Regions from separate parts of the Enterobacter sp. SA197 genome, predicted to be linked through region 1. Evidence: predicted binding sites of a transcription regulator. Region 1 holds the regulator's gene; each other region holds the start of a gene.
The links. The regulator Fur, encoded in region 1, represses iron uptake genes when iron is present. The targets are predictions, from matches to a motif close to ATAATAATGAGAACNACTATCAA.

Region 1 (7,244 bases):
CGGGCCGCCGTTAGGTGGGTTGTATTTGATGCCACCATCTTCCGGCGGGTTGTGTGAGGGGGTGATAACAATACCGTCTGCCAGCGCGCCGCCGTTTTTGTTGTGGACCAGGATGGCGTTTGAGACGGCCGGCGTAGGCGTAAAGCCGTTGTTTTCCTGCACAATGAGGTCAACGCCATTTGCTGCCAGCACTTCAAGCACGGAGATGAACGCAGGTTCAGACAAAGCATGGGTATCTTTACCCACGTAGCATGGCCCGGTGATGCCGTTTTTAGCGCGCTCTTCAGCAATCGCCTGAGCAATCGCCAGAATATGAGGCTCGTTAAAGCTGTGGCGCCACGCACTGCCACGGTGGCCTGATGTACCAAATTTTACCGCATGTTCAGCGTTACCCACTTCCGGCTTCAGCACGTAGTACTGGGCGGTAAGTTGGGCGACGTTGATCAAATCGCTCTGCTGCGCAGGTTGACCTGCACGTTCATGGTTAGCCATTGCCTGGTCCTTCTTATGCAAGGATTAAATTGTGCCGCAAACCTTTTCAATCAATTCCGCCGGGAACTGCATTGACTGCATGATGTGTTCGATCATGCTGCATTTACGACCCGTATTAGTGTTGGTGATGACCCAGTATGGCGTGTCTGGCACCTGTTTTGGCTTAGTCTGCGTGCCATTTTGCAACAAGGTTTGTTCGTCAGACGCAAAGTATACGCGGGTCCGCCCGTGCAGAGACTCAGTGGATTCTGCAAAGGCTTTATTGTCCAGAGAATAGAGTGTAGACAGCACCAGCATGAAACGGTTAACCGCTTTTTTCTGTTCAGCGTATTCATCCGAAAGCAGAAGCTCGCGCACGGCACGCACCCTGTCCTTCGCGGTGTTCGTCGGTTTAGTCTCTTCAACCTTCGGTGTAACAGGGGTTTCTTTTGCAGCGGCGGTCAGCGTGGCAGCAGGTTGAGAGGAGGCGGAAAATTTCAACATGCGCCGTAAAATGTCGGATGCGCTCTCACCAATATGCTTCGTGTGGCTGGCAATATAACTGTAGAGTTCATCATCAACTTCAATCGTTTTCATTTTAATCCAGTGCAGTGTCTTATCTGAATACAAGTTATTGAGATTATAGAGTCAAATCTCAACAGCGGATAGCGCTTAACCTGAGTGGCGGCTAAGTTAGATTACCTCTGAACCTTGCAGCCGGGCGGCAGAATGTTCAACATAATACCCTAATCCGAAAGAGCGAAAAAAAGAACTTTGCCATGAAATTGAATACCCGAGCGCAAACTGCACAACAATCGCACAACAATTCTCCCATCGTCCTGGTTCATGGCCTGTTTGGCAGCCTTGACAACCTGGGTATCCTTGCCCGCGACCTCGTCCTTGATCATGATATTCTGCAAGTGGATATGCGTAATCACGGGCAGTCTGACCGTTCCGACACGATGAATTATCCGGCAATGGCGCAGGATCTGGTCGAGACACTGGACGCGCAGGGTATCGAACGCGCTACCTTCATCGGCCACTCCATGGGCGGCAAAGCGGTGATGGCATTAACGGCGATTGCGCCGGAACGTATTGACGGGCTGGTGGCTATTGATATTGCCCCTGTCGATTACGCTGTACGTCGCCATGACGAGATTTTCGCCGCCATCAATGCCGTAACGGATGCAAAGGTCACCACGCGCCAGCAAGCAGCGGCCGTGATGCGCACGGTAATTGATGAAGAGGGCGTTATTCAGTTTCTTCTGAAATCTTTTAGTGAGGGCCAGTGGCGATTTAACGTTCCCGTATTATGGGAAGAGTATCCGCATATTGTGGGTTGGGAAGCCGTTCCGGCCTGGAACCACCCCGCTCTTTTCATTCCCGGCGGTAACTCCCCTTATGTGACTGAGCAGTACCGGCAGGCGTTACTCAGCCAGTTTCCTCAGGCGAAGGCGCATGTCATTGCGGGCGCGGGGCACTGGGTACATGCAGAAAAGCCAGATGCCGTTTTACGCGCCATCCGCCGTTATCTCTCTGAAAAGACGAACTGATTAAAAACCCGGCGACCGGTCGCCATAACGCGCCCGGGCGTTGGCGTCCCTGCATCGCTGATGTATGATGGCGCGCTAATCAGCCCGGGCAATGACCCGATTGCTTGTACTTCCCGTAGTATCCTTAAACCATGGCTAAAGAACAAACGGACCGCACGACACTAGATCTGTTCGCGAATGAGCGTCGCCCGGGACGTCCCAAAACCAATCCGCTCTCTCGCGACGAGCAATTACGCATTAACAAGCGTAACCAGCTTAAACGCGATAAATTTCGTGGGCTTAAACGCGTCGAATTGAAAATAAATGCTGAGGCAGTGGACGCACTGAATGCCCTGGCAGACGCGCGTCAAATGAGCCGCAGTGAACTCATTGAAGAGATGTTGCTGGAACAGCTCAAAGCGCTGAACAGCATTGATTACTCTGAATCTTCGTCTGATTAACGCTTTCATGTAGCAGAGAGTGCAGTCCGAGGCGATTGCAGTTTCCGCGCGCTTCTCCTATCTGCTATGATTGCCCTTATCCGTGGGCTAAACGCCACCACCATATCATTAAGTTTCAAGAGGTTATTTTACTCATGGCAATCACTGGCATTTTTTTCGGCAGCGACACCGGTAATACCGAAAACATCGCAAAAATGATTCAGGCGCAGCTTGGTAAAGATGTTGCGGATGTTCACGATATTGCGAAGAGCAGCAAAGAAGATCTGGAAGGTTACGATATTCTGTTGCTGGGTATTCCAACCTGGTATTACGGCGAAGCACAGTGTGACTGGGACGACTTTTTCCCGACGCTGGAAGAGATTGATTTCAATGGAAAGCTGGTTGCCCTTTTTGGTTGCGGTGACCAGGAAGATTATGCCGAATACTTCTGTGATGCACTGGGGACTATCCGTGACATCATCGAACCGCGCGGCGCGGTCATCGTTGGTCACTGGCCGACAGAAGGTTACCATTTTGAAGCGTCCAAAGGCCTTGCTGACGATGATCACTTTGTAGGTCTGGCTATTGATGAAGATCGTCAACCGGAGCTCACCGCGGGTCGCGTCGAAAAATGGGTGAAACAGATTTCTGAAGAGCTGAACCTTACCGCAATTATTAATGCCTGACAGTATATGGCGCAATCTACATGTTGCGCCTTATTGATAGTTAAAACCAATGGAAATAATTGCTACATTTTTTTAACTTTTGCCGCCAGCACTGTACAATATGGCCTGGTTGAAACGGATACCGCATGACTTTGTTGGCGCTACCACGTTTTATACGCTTACTTTACTTGAGGACTTGCAGTTTTCATTTAGACATGGCAGTTCTATAATGAGACGCATTTCCCAGAGCATTCCTTGTAGCTTCCCTCCCCGGAAGCGAATCGTTTAGCAACAGGACAGATTCCGCATGACTGACAACAATACCGCATTAAAGAAGGCCGGCCTGAAAGTCACGCTTCCTCGCTTGAAAATCCTGGAAGTGCTTCAGGAGCCGGACAACCATCATGTCAGTGCGGAAGATTTATATAAGCGCCTTATCGATATGGGCGAAGAGATCGGGCTGGCAACGGTTTACCGTGTACTGAACCAGTTTGATGATGCCGGGATCGTAACCCGCCATAATTTCGAAGGCGGCAAATCTGTCTTTGAACTGACTCAGCAGCATCACCATGACCACCTGATTTGCCTCGACTGTGGCAAAGTGATTGAATTCAGTGATGACTCCATTGAAGCCCGGCAGCGTGAAATTGCCTCCCAACACGGCATTCGCCTGACGAACCATAGCCTGTACCTCTACGGCCATTGCGCTGAAGGCGACTGCCGCAGCGATGAAAACGCCCACGAGATTGCTAAGTAATCTTCCGTAAACGTAAAAAGCCAACCTGAAGGTTGGCTTTTTTATTGGTTTACCCTGGGTGGCTACTGCGTATTGTTGCTACGAATTTCCTGCCAGATACGATCGCAGTTGGCTTTTACCGCCTGACCATTCCCCGTATGGGTGGCTTCAAGGCACTGCTGATAATCCAGGGTGCGTACCGACTCTTCGTGGGCAAATTGTTGATGCGCCTTTTCTGACTTCAGCACTTCCAGCACGCTACGGCAGGCTTCAAGTTTTTCCGATGAACCTTCTGCAGTATTAATACAGGCACTATAAGCCGCTCTCAAACGCATATCTTCTTTCGGCGCCTGAGGTTGCTGTACGCAGGCGGTAAGCCCCAGAACCATAAACAGAGTCATTATACTTTTATTCATGTTGCCCTACCCTCGCCTCAGAAAATCGTAAAAGGTGCAATGACGATAAATTTCACGTCGCGCTCATCCTGGAAGATGTTGTTGTAACCCCCACCCCAGCTTGGAATATCGGAGTGATTATCGAACTGGGTAAAGTGCAGCTTAAATAATGTGCCTTTCGCCATGCCGTCCTGCAGGGTATAAACCACATCCAGGCTGTAAGCGGATTCCTTAATTGAATTGCCGGCCTTATAGTATTTATCGCCAGACGAAACGTTGGATGGTTTGGCATCCCAGCCATAAACATATGAGGCACCTACCGCCCAGCCCGGAAGATTTAAATCTTTCAAATCATACATAGCGCCAACAAATACCGCTTTTTCATTATGGGCGTTAAAGTCAGAACGATTATCCCACCAGATATCCAGTCGGCCATTTGACGAGCCATAAAGTGGTGTCATACGTGAGTTGAAATTTCCCTGCCGGCCGTCCGCTTTTACCCATGTGCCCTCCAGACGTAAATCAACGGGCCCTGCGGCATAATTAAAGGTCAGCGCCTGTAACCAGGCCGTACCATCATAAATATCATTGATAGTGTGATTAGATGCTTTATCACGTGAGCTGTAGAACTGATAGCTTGTAGACAGCGGACTCCCAGCAATATCAAATTTATAACTGGCTTTCGCGAAGTACTGATCTACATAGCCCTGTGCCTGTCCAAATGCCGCTTCTAAAATGAAATCATTTTTAAAATCATATTGCGCGCCAATGGAGTGGACATAATCAATTTTACTCACGCCATCATTCTGGTAAAAATTATCGGTTTCGTTATACCAGGGGGCCTTATATTCATTGGCCCACATATAGGAGAAACTCAGGGTACCGCAATCTTCATAGTCGAGATTTACGCCAATTTCCGTACCTTGATACGTACCCGGCATAAAACTCCAGTTGGACGCCAGTAGCGTCTGACCGGTGGGCTGGATATAGCCCGCTCTGGCCCATAACGGCCCGTACTTAAATTTTGCCGCAGCAGTATAGAGACTTGCCCCACTTCGGTCTCCAGCCCAGTCTTCATCATAGACCTTATGGCTGTTAGAAAACGCCATTTCATTAGGATGTGCGCTACCTGAAGATTCGGCCATTTCAATAGCTGCAAATGCCGCAACGTCGAAACCAAACATATCTGCTGCATAACCAGACTGGAAATCGAGATTGGTATTCCAGGTAGAATGCGCCAGATTGGTTTTATATTTATTACCATCAGTGACATCTTTACGGTCGCGTTCACGCTGCCAGTAATAGACACCGCCAGTAAGTGTAGAATCTTCAACAAACCCTGCGGCCCTGGCCACCGGGGGTGCTATTAAAGCTGATAGTGTTGTTGTACCGACAATAGCTAATGCTATCGCCTTACGTTTAGCGGTAAACGCGATCATAATTGTTCCTCTTTGACTAAATACAAAAATGCTGTGCAAAGGCAGGCAGCAAGAAAATAAGCATAAAAAAATGGCAAAGTGTGGCTGCAAACTTCTTTCACACCACGAATCAAGGTTATTTTTACCGACTATCAGGATCAAGTTATTTGCCAGAAAGAAAACCAAGAATATGACAAGGGACACATATTTCTTGAATAGAGGAAGAGGATTAGAAATATTATTGAGAGAAGAAAGGGCTCACTAAAAAAATTGCTAAAAATGAAAATAGAAAATAATAAAATTAAAACAATTTTTCAGGTCAACCACAAACCATTATTTACGTTCAGTAATAACAGCGTCGTTATAGAATAAAAAAACGCCGCACAAAGCGGCGTTCATGAGATTAGCTGCAATTATTCGCCGACTTTCGCCCAGGTATCACGAAGACCAACCGTGCGGTTAAAGACCAGTTTCTGTGCCGTGGCGTAGCGGTTATCGAGACAGAAATAACCTTCACGTTCGAACTGATAAGCTTTACCCGCTTCTGCGGCCTGCAGGGATGGCTCCGCATAACCCTGTTTAATGACCAGGGATTCCGGATTCATCACCGACAGGAAGTCTTCAGCAGCACCCGGGTTCGGGACGCTGAATAAACGGTCATACAGACGAATTTCTACCGGAAGCGCGTGCGCAGCGCTGACCCAGTGAACCACGCCTTTTACCTTGCGACCATCTGCCGGATCTTTGCTCAGAGTGTCAGCATCATAGGTGCAGAAAATAGTGGTGATATTGCCTTCGGCGTCCTTCTCAACGCGTTCAGCTTTTACCACGTAGGCGTTGCGCAGACGCACTTCTTTGCCCATCACCAGTCGCTTGTACTGTTTATTAGCTTCTTCGCGAAAATCGGCGCGATCGATCCAGATTTCACCGCTGAAGGGTACTTCCCGACTGCCCATTTCCGGTTTGTTCGGATGATTAAGCATGGTGACAATTTCGCTCCCACCCTGCGGGTAGTTTTCGATAACCAGTTTAACCGGATCGATTACTGCCATCGCGCGCGGCGCGTTTTCGTTAAGATCTTCACGGATGCAGGATTCCAGCGAAGCCATCTCAATGGTGTTGTCCTGCTTCGTCACGCCAATACGTTTGCAGAATTCACGGATGGATCCGGCGGTGTAACCACGGCGACGCAGCCCGGAGATGGTCGGCATACGCGGGTCATCCCAGCCTTCAACATGTTTGTCCGTCACCAGCAGGTTCAGCTTACGTTTTGACATTACGGTGTATTCCAGATTCAGGCGCGAAAATTCATACTGGCGCGGGTGAACCGGAATAGAAATGTTGTCCAGCACCCAGTCGTACAAGCGACGGTTATCCTGGAATTCCAGCGTGCACAGAGAATGCGTAATGCCTTCCAGCGCATCACTGATGCAGTGGGTAAAGTCGTACATCGGATATATGCACCACTTGTTACCTGTCTGATGGTGTTCCGCAAATTTGATGCGGTACAGCACCGGATCGCGCAACACAATAAAGGGGGAAGCCATATCAATTTTGGCGCGCAGGCAAGCTTTACCTTCTTCAAAG
Region 2 (7,244 bases), 1.5 Mb from region 1:
GGCAAATGGTTCGCCTATAACTTCCCGGCACGCACGGGATGTGACCTGACGCCTGAGCTGGTCGCCACGCTGGCAGCGGAATTCCCGAACTTCGTCGGCATCAAAGACACGGTCGACTGCCAGTCGCATACCCGCAATATCATTCTGGCGACCGAAAAAATCCGCGATGATTTCGCCGTGCTGTCAGGCTATGACGAATATTTCATTCCGAACCTGCTGGCAGGCGGGGCAGGCGTTATCTCCGGGCTGAACAACGTAATGCCGGAGTTATTTGTCGGCGCCCGCCAAGCCTGGAAGCAAAACGATCTGGCTGCACTGCACAGAGCCCAGCGTGACATTGGCCGGTTTATGTCGATTTACACCATTGGCGAAGACTTTGTTACCACCATCAAAACCGTGGTGTCACGTAAGTTCGGCTATTGTGGGGCCACGTCACGCAATTTTGGCGGTGAGTTAACGCCCGGGCAGTGTGCCCTGGCAGATGAAATTTTTGGGACAACGCGCTAAAAAAACCGGCCTTTTCAGGCCGGCTTCATGTCTCTTTTTCGGTGTTATTTTACCGCACTGTGTAGCTCAGCTGCTGCTGCGTTTCCTTTCACTCTACGTGACCAGATAGAGGTCAGGATCGGCACAAGAATTGAGGTCACGATGACCGATGTCGCCACCAGCGCAGTAGCGGCCGGTGCCATCGCTTTAAACTCCGGTACCATCTCCGCAATCAGCACCGGTGTTGCCACCGCTGCACCTGCCGAGCTGGAGGCTGCAATCCCCGCCGTCCCATCGCCACCGCCAATGAGCTTGTCAGCAATAATCAACGGGATGCCGGTTATCACAATGACCGCCAGCCCCAGCAGAATCCCCAACAAACCGGTCTGCGCTATCACACTTAAATCAATGGTATTACCAAGCGCGAAGGCGAAAAAGGGAATCAAAGTCTGCACCGCGCGGGTAAAGAACTCCCGCAGTTCCGGGTCGAGATTCCCGAGGCCAAAACCAATCAGGAACGGTAGCACGGCACCAACAAAGACATGGGGTTCAAATGACGCGATACCCGCCGTACCGAGGATAACCATCGTCATCAGCGGACCCGATTCCAGAGACATCAGCACAAACGCCCCGGCCTCCTCTTTAGTGCCATACTGCTGCATGATAGAGGCGTAAAGACCGCCGTTGGTCATGTCCATTGAGGCGACCAGCGCCAGCGTCGACAGCCCGGCAAAAAAGCCGGCCTCCACACCGTGAGCCGGAATCAGACGTGAAGTCACCGCCGCGACCACCCAGGCCACCGCAATTTTCGTCACCACCAGGGTACCGGATTTTCGCAGCACCGTGCCGGTTGCACTGAGCTTGATGGATGCACCCATGCAGAAGAACCACACCGCCAGAATAGGCACCGTACCGGTGATCATGCCGTTGGTGAAGGAGCCAAAATACTTACCGGCACCCGGAGAGAAGGTATGGCACAGCGCACCAAGGAACAGCGGAACCAGCATCATCCCGCCGGGGATTTTTTCAATTGCACGTTTGATTTGCATATCGCCACCTGTCAAAAAATCACTGATTTTTGTGCGCCATCTCGCCCATTTACCGAAACGTTTCCAGCGCTGATGGCGAAATGTTAGACCTTCGTCACACCCGGAAAAGTGATCTCACATGCAAAATTAAAACAATATTTCATTTTTATCAGATCAGCGTTTCTATCATTCCTTCCCCCGGTCTGGCCCATAAAAAAGCCCCTGCTGACAACGTCAGCAGGGGCTGGACTCACCCGCAAGGCGCGGGAGATAACGAGAAATTACTTCTTAGCGGCGAAACGTGCTGCTGCTTCGTCCCAGTTCACCACGTTCCAGAACTCTTTGATGTAGTCCGGGCGGCGGTTCTGGAATTTCAGGTAGTAGGCGTGTTCCCACACGTCCAGACCCAGAATCGGGAAGCCAGATGCACCGGAGATAGCTTCACCCATCAGCGGGGAATCCTGGTTTGCAGTAGAAACCACAGCCAGTTTATCGCCTTTCAGCACCAGCCACGCCCAGCCAGAGCCGAAGCGCGTCGCTGCTGCTTTTTCAAATTCAGCTTTGAAGTTATCAACAGAACCGAAATCACGCTCGATAGCCGCTTTCAGATCACCCTGCAGGGTGGTGTCTTTTTTCAGGCCTTTCCAGAACAGGCTGTGGTTAGCATGACCACCTGCGTTGTTACGCAGTACGGTTTTTTTGTCAGCCGGCAGTTGATCCAGCTTGGTGATCAGCTCTTCAACAGGGAGGCTGGCAAATTCTGGCAGGCTTTCCAGCGCCGCGTTGGCATTGTTAACGTAGGTCTGGTGATGTTTAGTGTGATGGATTTCCATCGTCTGCTTGTCGAAATGAGGTTCAAGTGCATCGTACGCATAAGGCAGGGATGGCAGTGTATAGCTCATACTAATCTCCATTATTGTCGGGCGGCAGGTATGTTAACGCCGCGTAAGCAGTTGGTTCATTATAGTTAGTTAAATGCTATTGAAAATGTTTATCAATGCCGTAGTTTTATTATGGTTATAACATTCTGTTATGTAAACAAGTCTATGTGGCATAAAGGAATGTCGCGACGCGAGGATACTATGCCGCGTCGTTATGGCGCTGCCGCCACTGGCTGGGCGTCATACCCGTTTCGCGCGTGAAGACGACAGAAAAATAGTTACTGTCTTCAAAGCCACAGCGTGTGGAGACCTCGCCAATCATCAGTTCGCTATGCTGCAATAAATACTGCGCATGGCAAATCCGCAGCTGGCGCAGATAGTGGTTAATGGTCATGCCGGTCTGGGTGCGAAACTGCTGGCGAAGCGCCCGTTCGCTGCACTGCTCCTGTTCACAAAACTGTTCCAGCAGGAAGCTGCGGTTAAGGCTACCGGAGAGGGCGGTGATGAGTTTGTCCAGCAATGGCTCACTGTTCACCGCGGCCAGATTGTCAGTGGCAAAGCGATGACGCTTTAAGGTCATCACCAGTTGGGCGAACAGGACTTCCGCCATGGCGTTCGCGAGAGGGTCGTTTTTCGTACTCTCCTGCTCAAGCTGCGTAATGACCTGGCGCGCCTGAGCCATGCCGGTGCTGCCTATGCGCCAGTGGGGCATCCATTCAGAACCGTGACACCCCGGAATGTGCGCCGCCCAATCAAGATTGAGTGATAGTCGATCCGGGCAATAGATAATATTTTGCAGCACCAGGTCGTTGACCGAGGCATAGGAGTGTTTATCTTCAGCGCGAATGTAAAACAGATCGCCGCGGGTAATGCGCCAGGGGCGATCGTTAAGAACGTGCAGGCCATTGCCTCGCCAGACCAGCACCAGTTCATAAAACTCGTGCGTATGCTCCGCAAACACATTTTGCGGATAGCGATCCGCCACAGCGACGGTCTGCCCTGCCCGTGGGAAAAAATCGGCGCTACGAAGAATTAACTGGCTTGCCACAACATCACCTCAGCCTAAGACAACCGGTAACTATTAGCTGATTTACAAAACAAAATCGGTGACAGCCTTCTCGTTACCGTTATTGCAGTTGCACATCGCGTCCCTGACGAATATCACGCGGTGACCAGTTAAATTCCCGGCGAAAAAGCGTTGAAAAGTGGTTACTGTCGCCAAAACCGCAGCGATAAGCGATATCCGTGATGCTATCATCCCCATGACGCAGCATATGACGCGCTTTAATCAGTCTCAGGCGGTTGAGATAACGCTGCGGCGTCAGGCCGGTGTAGCTTTTAAGCTGGCGGTGCAGCGTTCGCAGTGACAGCGCGTACTGGTCTGCCAGTGACTCCCAGCACACCTCTTCTGCAAAATGATCCTCAAGCCAGGACATCAACTGATTCAGTCGCGCATCGTTACTGATTGCCCCCTCTTCCAGGCTGCTTTTTCGCAGCAACACCAGCAACTGCATAAAGAGAATTTCGCGGTTAGCGGTGGTCGGCATATCCAGCCCATCCCCCAGCGTTTCCATCTGGCCGATTATCTGGCGAACCTGCTGAAGCACACACTGATTAACGCGCCAGTGGGACGGGTAATGACCATCCTGCTCCTGTGGCAGCAGTTCGTTTAAGCCCGCCAGGAACCTGAACGCATCCGGCGAGCGGTAGAGCACATTGGTCAGACAGAGGTTGTCAGTATGTTCATATAAATGCCTGTCATGATCGCGCACGAAGCAGACTGTGCCACCGCTTATGGTATACGACTGACCATTAAAAACATGGATACCCGTGCCGTGCTCTACGATAACAATCTCATGGAAATCATGGTGATGCTCAGGAAATGCCGCCTGGGGCAATCGCGGTTCGATAGCCACTGGCGTGATGCCCGAAGGAAAAAAATCCACGCTGTGTAATACGGTCATGATTGCCCTACTCACTAATGAGAAATGTTCTCAAAATAGTAATTAAGGGTAACGATTCGCACCTTGAATTTTTGACCGCAAACGCGGCAAAGCCTGTCGGTTTTTTAAGAAAGCGCGTGAAAGATCAGGAATTGCGGCATCCGTCACACCTGTAACGCGCCTCACTTTTACCCGAAAGTGTGAACTCTCTCACTTTCACCTTTGCTTTCTTGCCAGTCCCTCATGGCGACTGTCAGTAACAAGAAGGTTACCTGAGCGTCCTTTTTTTAGAGTGGGGGTAACAACTCTCACAAGGACCTCACCATGACTTTTCGCCATTGTGTCGCCGTCGATCTTGGTGCTTCCAGCGGCCGCGTAATGCTGGCCTGCTACGCGACAGAACAGCGGATGCTCACGCTGCGTGAAGTTCATCGCTTCGCCAATTATCTGGAAAAAAAACAGGGTGCCGACTGCTGGGATATCGACGCGCTTGAAGATGAAATCTGTCTGGGGCTGGAAAAAGCCTGTGCCGAGGGTGTGAAGATCGACAGCATTGGTATCGACACCTGGGGCGTGGATTATGTACTGATTGATAAACACGGGCAGCGAGTAGGCCTCCCCGTCTCCTATCGCGACCACCGCACCGATGGCATCATGGCACGCGCCCAGGCGGCACTCGGCAAAGCCGACATCTATCGCCGCAGCGGGATTCAGTTTCTCCCCTTTAACACGCTCTATCAGCTCTATGCCCTCGCCCAGCAGCAGCCGGACGTCGTGAACGCAACAGAACATGCTCTGCTGATCCCTGACTATTTCAGCTTCCGCCTGACCGGTAATCTGAACTGGGAATACACGAATGCCACCACCACCCAACTGGTCAATATTGAAACCGACAACTGGGACGATACGCTGCTCGACTGGACGGGCGTACCCGCATCCTGGTTTGGTACTCCGACGCATCCGGGCAATGTGATCGGCCACTGGAACAGCCCACAGGGCGAGGCCATTCCGGTCGTCGCCGTTGCCAGCCATGATACCGCCAGCGCCGTCATCGCCTCGCCGCTGAAACATACCAGCGCCGCCTATCTCGCGTCCGGCACCTGGTCGCTGATGGGTTTTGAGAGCACCACGCCTTACACCGGTGACGAGGCCCTGGCCGCCAATATCACTAACGAAGGGGGGGCGGAAGGGCGTTACCGGGTACTAAAAAATATCATGGGCTTATGGCTGCTCCAGCGCGTACTGAAAGAGCATCAGGTGGAAGACCTGCCTGCGCTGATTGCCGGGGCCAGCGCGCTGCCTTCATGCCAGTTCGTTATCAACCCCAACGACGAACGCTTCATCAACCCGCGCAATATGAGTGAGGAGATCCAGGCCGCCTGTCGCGAAAGCCAGCAGCCTGAGCCGCACAGCGATGCCGAGCTGGCACGCTGCATTTTTGACAGCCTGGCGCTGCTCTATGCCGATGTCCTGAGCGAGCTCGCCCGCCTTCGCGGTACACCCTTTACCCAACTGCATATTGTCGGCGGCGGCTGCCAGAACCAGCTTCTGAACCAACTTTGTGCCGATGCCTGCGGTCTGCCCGTGGTGGCAGGCCCGATTGAAGCCTCCACCCTTGGCAATATTGGCGTGCAACTGATGACACTGAACGAACTGAAGAGTGTCGATGCTTTTCGTGACGTTGTTGCCGCGAGCTACGCGCTGACAACCTACACCCCCAATCCTGATAACGAAATTGCCCGCTACGTCGTGCGGTTTCAGCAAAAACGACAGACTAAGGAGCTTTGCGCATGACCACTCAACTTGAACACGCCTGGGAAATCGCTAAACAGCGCTTCAATGCAGTAGGCATTGATGTCGAAGAGGCGCTGCGCCAGCTCGACAGACTACCGGTCTCCATGCACTGCTGGCAGGGCGATGACGTTGCTGGTTTTGAAAACCCGGAAGGCAGCCTGACCGGCGGCATTCAGGCGACCGGCAACTATCCGGGCAAAGCGCGTAGCGCCACTGAATTGCGAGCGGATCTGGAACAGGCACTGAGTTTGATCCCAGGTCCTAAGCGCCTGAACCTGCATGCGATTTATCATGAAGCAGGCCCCACCGTCAGTCGCGATGCCATCAGGCCTGAACACTTCAAAAACTGGGTTGAGTGGGCAAAAGCCAACAAACTGGGTCTGGACTTTAACCCCTCCTGTTTCTCACACCCGCTGAGCGCCGATGGCTTTACCCTCTCCCATGCCGACCCGAAAATCCGTCAGTTCTGGATTGACCACGTGAAGGCCAGCCGTCGCGTTTCTGCGTACTTCGGTGAGCAGCTTGGCACGCCGTCGGTAATGAACATCTGGGTACCGGACGGCATGAAAGACATCACCGTTGACCGCCTCGCCCCCCGTCAGCGTTTAATGGCCGCCCTTGACGAAGCGCTGAGCGAGAAGTTCGACCAGGCGCATCACATTGACGCCGTTGAGAGCAAACTGTTTGGCATTGGGGCAGAGAGCTACACCGTTGGCTCCAACGAATTCTGCCTGGGCTACGCCGCCAGTCGCCAGACTGCATTGTGTCTTGATGCCGGCCACTTCCACCCAACCGAAGTGATTTCCGACAAAATCTCCGCCGCCATGCTCTATGTGCCGCGCCTGCTGCTGCACGTCAGCCGCCCGGTACGCTGGGACAGTGACCATGTGGTGCTGCTGGACGACGAAACCCAGGCGATTGCCAGCGAGATTGTGCGTCACAACCTGTTCGACCGCGTACACATCGGCCTCGATTTCTTTGATGCCTCTATCAACCGTATCGCCGCCTGGGTCATCGGTACCCGCAATATGAAGAAAGCTCTGCTGCGTGCCCTGCTGGAGCCGGTTGAGCAACTGCGTCAACTGGAAGCCGAAGGTGATTACACCGCGCGC
Region 3 (7,244 bases), 2.0 Mb from region 1:
GGGAACAGAAACCGCTCGTCAGGATGCGCGTCAGCTAAAACATGCTGTTTTGTCACTGCCAGTGCCGCCACCAGAGGTACTGAATGGCGGCCTGGAGATCCTGAAAACCGCAGACCTGCGCGAGGCGCTGACCGCGCTGACGCTGCCCTTTCTGCGCATTTATGGCCGACTGGATGGCCTGGTTCCCCGCAAGATTATTGCCCCCCTGGATGCAATGTGGCCACGCAGTGAATCTCTCATTTTCGCCAAAGCAGCCCATGCGCCATTTATTTCCCATCCTGATGATTTTTCCAGAGCTTTAAAGTCCTTTTCTGATTCTCTCGTGTAGCGGGGGCGTTGGCTTGAATAAGCGGCATTCCACTACGATACTTAAAAGGCTTTTGCGGCGCGTACAGTCTGTGCTGCAACTGTAAAACAATCAAAAACCCTAGGAGAATCATAGGTATGAAATTAGTTACAGGTATTGTTGCGTCTCTGGTGATTGGTTCCCTTTCCTTTGGCGTCATGGCCGCACAGGAACTGGAAAAAGATAAGGTCGCGAGTATGAATCTGACGAAGGTTGGCACCATTACCACGTCTGATACCACAGCGCCTATGGACGCCAAAAAAGAGCTGTCCAAAAAAGCTGATGAGTTAGGTGGCACCTACTTTGTGGTCACCAGCGGCGAGAAAAATGAAAAAGACATCCACGCCACGGCGGATGTCTATAAGTAAGCGTAACGTGAACCATAAAGCGGGTCGGATGACCCGCTTTCAGCAACCACTCAATGTCCACCATGTCTGATGACAGGCCGTTTTGCCTTCCGGACACGCTTTACAACTTCCTGTCAGGCAACCCTCCGCCTCTTGCGGCACGCGTATGGCTTTACCCATGATTTCCATACGGCCCAGCATGGCCTCGACCATCGGGCGAGAGAGCTGCAGTGCGCTGCTGAGCTGGCCGACATCCATCCGCCCCCGCAGCGCAAGCATGTTACGAACGTCAATCAGTGATGCCATTTTTGCGACCTCAGTGGCAGTCTCCCGCCGGGCTTTCGCAGCAGCTGGCGGCAGTTTTACGGGTAGCGAGCAGGTTGACATCGACACGGCTTCTGGCGCGGCGCAGGCTGCCGATCACGATAATGTTAAACAAAATGACCGCCAGAATGCAGGCCAGGCTCCAGGTCGGGTGCGCGCTAAAATTAGTGGTCTGGTAAAATAGTGTTGCCAGAGAATAGGCGATATTGAGTCCCCACAGAATGGAGAAACCCATCCAGCCACGGCTCGATTCACGGGAGATGGCTCCCATCACTGAAATACAGGGAATGTAGAGCAGCACGAAGATAAGATAGCTGTAAGCCGCGCTGGGGCTACCGAATTTCTCACTCATCACGCCCATCGTCCCTGTTTCCATTTCGCCATCACCTTTGCTGGCTTCAATAGGGTTTGCCAGTACGCTCAGGCTGAAGGTCTCTTTCAGGCTGGTCCAGGTTTCGTCAATGGAAGCCCTCAGTTCGTCTGTCAGACTAAACTCCGCAGGGTTGAAGTCGGCCTGCTGGATATTTTCAGCGGTGTAAAGCGTATTCAGCGTTCCTACCACCACCTCTTTTGCCATTGCGCCGGTAAACAGGCCGACAGTAGCCTGCCAGTGGTCAGGCTGGACGCCAATGGGCTTTAATAGCGGAGTAAAGACCCGGCTGACGGAGGCAAGGGCAGAGTCGTTAATGTTATCCACCGCCTTGCCACTCAGGGAGAAGCTGTTTAAGGCGCTGAGGAAAATGCTGACCACCACAATGACTTTACCGGCGCGCAACACAAACCCCTTCAGTCGTTGCCAGGTCTGCAAGAGGAGGCTCTTCAGATGTGGAACATGGTAAACCGGTAACTCCATAATAAAGGGTGAGGCTTCACCACGCATAATAGTGTGTTTGAGCATCAGTCCGGTCAGGATAGCCATCACTATGCCGAGCACATACAACGAGAAGACCGCAAGCGCGCCTTGCTGACCAAAGAAAGCAGCGGAAAAGACCGCGAAAATTGCCAGGCGTGCCCCGCAGGACATAAAGGGTGCCATCATGATAGTCATCAGGCGTTCACGGGGAGCATCCAGCGTGCGTGCCCCCATAACCGATGGCACGTTACAGCCAAAGCCGACAATCAAAGGGACGAAGGATTTGCCCGGCAGACCCAGCGCCTGCATCAGTCTGTCCATCACAAAGGCAGCCCGCGCCATGTAACCTGAATCTTCCAGGAAGGAAAGAAACAGGTACATCATGCCAATCTGGGGAACCAGAGGCAGCACGGTATTGACCCCGCCCCCCAGCCCCTGGGCGAGGAAAATCGTCAGCCACGCCGGGAAGTGCAGCGTGTAACCCAGCCACTGAACGCCATGAATAAAGATAGCTACGGAACCGGCATCAAAAACCGGGGCGAGTGCACCGCCGATATTAATAGCCAGCAGGAACATCAGATACATCACAAATAAGAAAATGGGCAGGCCCAGAAACCGGTTAAGGATGATGCGATCCACGCCAGCGGTAAACTGACTGGGCTCGGCGGTCAATGTGTTACTGACGGCTTCACATATTGCCGAAATAGTCTGATAGCGTGCGTCAGCAATATGCAGCGCCGGATCGTCAATCTCACCGCTCAGGCGGGTGAGTGCCGTTTCCAGTTTGAGCGCAGCATCGCCTGCGTAGGCCCGGCTGTAAATATCACCTTCGAGCATTTGCAGGCCCAGCCAGTAGCGCTGATGCAGCGGCATTGCTGAAGACATAAATGCGGCGAGGGCGTTAGCCTCACGCTTTAAGGGTTGCGCATAATGAATCAGTTCAAGAGGCGTATTTTGCTGGTGGCGATCGACCGCGAGCTTAAGGGCATCAATACCGCGACCACGCGTTGAGACCAGCGGTACGACCGGGCAACCCAGGCGGGTAGACAGCGCATCAATATCTATACGGACTTTCTGTTTTTCCGCAATATCCAGCATGTTCAGTGCAACCACACACGGGATGCCGAGTTCAAGCAGCTGCAGCGTCAGATAAAGGTTACGTTCGAGATTAGACGCATCAACCACGTTAATCAGCAGGTCTGCATCACCGCTCAGGATGTAATGGCAGGCGATCTGTTCATCCAGAGAGGTCTGCGAGGAGATGGTGGTAAGCGAATAGGTGCCTGGCAGGTCAACCAGGGTGACCTGATGGTCCGTAGTGGAAAATTGCCCCTCTTTACGTTCGACAGTTACCCCCGCCCAGTTGCCTACGCGCTGGCGTGCGCCCGTGAGTTGATTAAAAAGGGTGGTTTTGCCGGAGTTAGGATTACCGATTAATCCAATGGTCAGCTTTTTCATTATTTTCTTACCCGTCAGAATTAACCCGAAATGACTTCCAGTTGCAGAAAGGCGAGGTCTTTTTTCCGCAACACCAGATTCACGCGCCGGGTTTCGATATGAACGGGATCACCAAGCGGTGCCACACGAACCACATTGAAAGAGGAGCCGGGTAACATTCCCAGGGAAAGCAGTTTCTGGCGCCAGGCCGGACTGATTTCGCGTGAGAAGCCCGTTATTTTCCACGAACTGTCTGGTGAGAATTGCATAGGACCTACTTATCTTTATCGCACGTTTTGTTGTTGTCTGGCGGATGAAAACATTGGAAACCAGACGCGTTGCTGGCGACGGCATTCATACTGACCAGAGCGACCAATGATAATGAGAATAGTTTTTATCATCACTTATTAAACCGCGATAAAAGACGGAGTGAAATCATAATTCGTCGCATCGTTGACGTGGCGCAAAATTTTTTTAATTTTCGCACTGGCTATAAGGACTTAAAAATTATGAATTAATACGTATATTTATTTCGTCATCTTAATGTTTAATTAAGCATTAACGTTATTGTCTTGTTAATAGATTTCCCTACAATTATTCAGGAAATAAAATAATTCTAATCACTGATGAGTTATTTTGAAGAGTTACACCGGCAGCAGGCCACTGTTTAATGAAAGGCGAGATTTGGGTGAGAGTTTATCAGTTCATTTTTTTGAATAATGAACGGTCGGGGAGACCCCTCCTGAAAAGGAGGGGTGATTGATTAGCGTTTTTTACCCATTGCAGCTGCCAGCGCATCCATCATCGCGCTGTTTCCGGCGGGCTGTGCGTCTCGCCCGCGAGGTTTGGCTGCTTTTGCCGCCGGTCGAGCCTGATCACGCCCACCGCCATTGCTGCGCCGTGCGCTGGTTTCACCAGGTTGTTCATCCAGACGCATGGTCAGGGCAATACGTTTGCGCTGCAAATCCACTTCCAGCACCTTCACTTTGACGATATCGCCCGCTTTAACGACGGTATGTGGATCGTCGACAAACTTATCGGCCAGTGAAGAGATATGCACGAGGCCATCCTGATGTACGCCAATATCAACAAAGGCACCAAAGTTAGTAACGTTGGTTACAGCGCCTTCAAGAACCATGCCCGGCAGCAGGTCGTTCATGGTTTCCACGCCGTCAGCAAAGGTGGCGGTTTTAAACTCAGGGCGTGGGTCACGGCCTGGTTTTTCCAGCTCTTTAATAATGTCCGTCACCGTAGGAAGTCCGACATGCTCATCGGTGAAATCCGCTGGACTGAGTTTGCGTAGTTCGCTGCTGTTGCCCATCAACTCGCGCAAGGATTGTGCGGTTACCGCCAGGATGCGCTCCACCACCGGGTAGGTCTCCGGGTGTACCGTGGAGGCGTCCAGGGGGTTATCGCCGTGGTTGATCCGCAGGAAGCCGGCGCACTGTTCAAACGCTTTTGGCCCCAGCCGGCTGACTTTAAGCAGCTGCTGTCGGTTCCGGAACTGACCGTTTTCGTCACGCCAGGAGACAATATTCTGCGCCATCATCCGGGTCAGACCGGCAACGCGCGTTAACAACGGGACGGAAGCTGTATTCAGGTCCACGCCCACGGCGTTAACGCAGTCTTCGACCACGGCATCAAGCTTACGGGCAAGCTGTGTCTGGCTGACATCATGCTGGTACTGGCCGACACCGATGGATTTCGGATCGATTTTCACCAGTTCTGCCAGCGGATCCTGTAGACGACGGGCGATAGAGACGGCACCACGCAAAGAGACATCAAGGTCCGGGAACTCCAGTGCCGCCAGCTCAGAGGCAGAGTAGACGGAGGCCCCGGCTTCGCTGACGATCACTTTCTGCCCTTTAACCTGCGGGAACTGTTTTTGCACATCAAGGTAGAAACGCTCGGTTTCACGTGACGCCGTGCCGTTGCCGATGGCAACGAGTTCAACGTTGTGTTTCTCACACAGGGCCGCGACCACGGCGGCGGCTTTCGCGGCCTGGCCGGTATGGGGATAAATGGTGTCGGTAGCAACCAGTTTGCCGGTGGCGTCAACCACCGCAACTTTCACCCCGGTGCGCAGGCCCGGATCGAGACCCATAGTGGCACGCAGCCCGGCAGGGGCCGCCATCAGCAGATCGTGCAGATTGCGGGCGAAGACGTTAATTGCTTCCTCTTCCGCGCGTTCGCGTACCGTACCCATTAATTCGGTTTCAAGATGCATTAGCACTTTGATGCGCCAGGTCCAGCTCACCACGCCTTTGCGCCAGCCGTCTGCCGGGGCATTATTCAGACGCAGGCCAAGATGTTCGCTGATGATGTGTTCGCCCTGGCTCTCTTTGGGCGGCTCGTCAAATTGAGGGTCGGCGTTCAGTGAGAGCTGCAAAATGCCTTCGTTACGTCCACGGAACATGGCCAGCGCGCGGTGAGACGGGACGGTGGCGACAGGTTCGTGATGGTCGAAATAGTCGCGGAACTTCGCCCCTTCCTCTTCTTTCCCGCTGACTACGGTGGAGACGAGGTGGGCATTTTTCCACAGATAATCACGCACTTTGGCCAGCAGCGTGGCGTCCTCAGCAAAGCGCTCCATCAGGATATAGCGCGCGCCATCAAGCGCGGCTTTGCTGTCAGCCACGCCCTTATCGACATCGATAAATTTCGCGGCTTCGGTTTCAGGATCGTGCGACGGGTCGTTCCAGAGCAGATCGGCCAGCGGTTCGAGGCCAGCTTCAATCGCGATTTGCCCGCGCGTGCGGCGCTTCGGTTTAAAAGGCAGGTACAGGTCTTCAAGCTCGGTTTTGCTCAGCGTACCGTTAATCGCTTTCTCCAGCGCCTCCGTCAGCTTACCCTGTTCGCCGATAGATTTAAGAATGGCCTGGCGGCGATCCTGCAGTTCACGCAAATACCCCAGACGTGTCTCCAGATTACGCAGTTGCGTGTCATCCAGACCGCCGGTCACTTCCTTACGATAACGTGCAATAAACGGTACGGTGTTCCCTTCATCGAGCAGACGAACGGCAGCGTCAACCTGTTCAGCACGCGCCTGAATTTCACCGGCGATAATGCGGCAGAAAGAATCATTCATCATGGATTTTGCTTCATCCGAGTAAAAAATTAAGGGACAGTTATACGGATTGACCAGCAAAAATGCCAGCCATCGGCAGGGGCTTCAGATTGTTCCTGCTCATTTTACGTAGGTTATCTCGTTCACATACCAGGTCGCTTCCCCGGCAGGCGTGTTGACCACGGCTACATCGCCAACCTCTTTTTTCAGCAACGCGCGGGCCATCGGAGCGTCAATGGAGATGTAATCCTTGCGACCAAAGATTTCGTCGTAACCGACGATACGAAAACGCAGGGTGTTGCCGTCATCGTTTTCAATCTCAACCCAGGCACCAAAAAAGACTTTGCCTTCCTGCTGCGGGGAGTAATCGACGATTTTCAGGTTTTCGAGGCACTTCGTCAGATAGCGCACCCGGCGGTCGATCTCGCGCAGGCGCTTTTTGTTGTACTGATAGTCGGCATTCTCGCTGCGGTCGCCAAGGCTTGCCGCCCAGGTGACTTTTTTTGTGACTTCCGGGCGCTCCTGTCGCCAGAGGAAATCCAGCTCCTGTTTCAATTTGTCGTAGCCTTCACGGGTAATCAGCGGCGTTTTCATTTTCCTGCCTTATTCTTTATTCATCGTTGTCTTTACAAATTAACGCCCTAAGGTGCGGATTAATCATCATTTATGTGATGCTATATGCATATAAGCTACTGTTAAATATGCTTTGTAACAATTTCGACTAGAATTTATACCAGATTTCGCTGGTTGTTAACGTGCACTTTTTTAGAATACGTCATCATAATTGTCGGAACCTTTGGGAGTAAAAACAATGCAAGAGAATTATAAAATCCTGGTCGTGGATGACGACATGCGCCTGCGTGCCTTGCT

Region 2: the regulator Fur is predicted to act here: its motif matches at 2,490-2,512, upstream of sodA (superoxide dismutase [Mn]).
Region 3: the regulator Fur is predicted to act here: its motif matches at 3,683-3,705, upstream of feoA (ferrous iron transporter A).

Annotation. Positions count from the first base shown of each region.
Region 1 is NZ_CP096393.1:1,546,641-1,553,884, reverse strand. Features, by position in the region: gene pgm (phosphoglucomutase (alpha-D-glucose-1,6-bisphosphate-dependent)) at 1-492, opposite strand, end outside; gene seqA (replication initiation negative regulator SeqA) at 517-1,068, opposite strand; gene ybfF (esterase) at 1,251-2,024, shown strand; gene ybfE (LexA regulated protein) at 2,156-2,464, shown strand; gene fldA (flavodoxin FldA) at 2,599-3,129, shown strand; gene fur (ferric iron uptake transcriptional regulator) at 3,416-3,865, shown strand; gene chiQ (ChiQ/YbfN family lipoprotein) at 3,928-4,260, opposite strand; gene chiP (chitoporin ChiP) at 4,278-5,678, opposite strand; gene glnS (glutamine--tRNA ligase) at 6,071-7,244, opposite strand, start outside.
Region 2 is NZ_CP096393.1:78,202-85,445, reverse strand. Features, by position in the region: gene M1D91_RS00405 (dihydrodipicolinate synthase family protein) at 1-507, shown strand, start outside; gene kdgT (2-keto-3-deoxygluconate transporter) at 552-1,535, opposite strand; gene sodA (superoxide dismutase [Mn]) at 1,796-2,416, opposite strand; gene rhaR (HTH-type transcriptional activator RhaR) at 2,595-3,443, opposite strand; gene rhaS (HTH-type transcriptional activator RhaS) at 3,523-4,359, opposite strand; gene rhaB (rhamnulokinase) at 4,663-6,132, shown strand; gene M1D91_RS00375 (L-rhamnose isomerase) at 6,129-7,244, shown strand, end outside.
Region 3 is NZ_CP096393.1:4,598,714-4,605,957, reverse strand. Features, by position in the region: gene bioH (pimeloyl-ACP methyl ester esterase BioH) at 1-328, shown strand, start outside; gene M1D91_RS21660 (YdgH/BhsA/McbA-like domain containing protein) at 445-714, shown strand; gene feoC ([Fe-S]-dependent transcriptional repressor FeoC) at 754-999, opposite strand; gene feoB (Fe(2+) transporter permease subunit FeoB) at 1,010-3,328, opposite strand; gene feoA (ferrous iron transporter A) at 3,349-3,576, opposite strand; gene M1D91_RS21640 (Tex family protein) at 4,071-6,398, opposite strand; gene greB (transcription elongation factor GreB) at 6,495-6,968, opposite strand; gene ompR (osmolarity response regulator transcription factor OmpR) at 7,186-7,244, shown strand, end outside.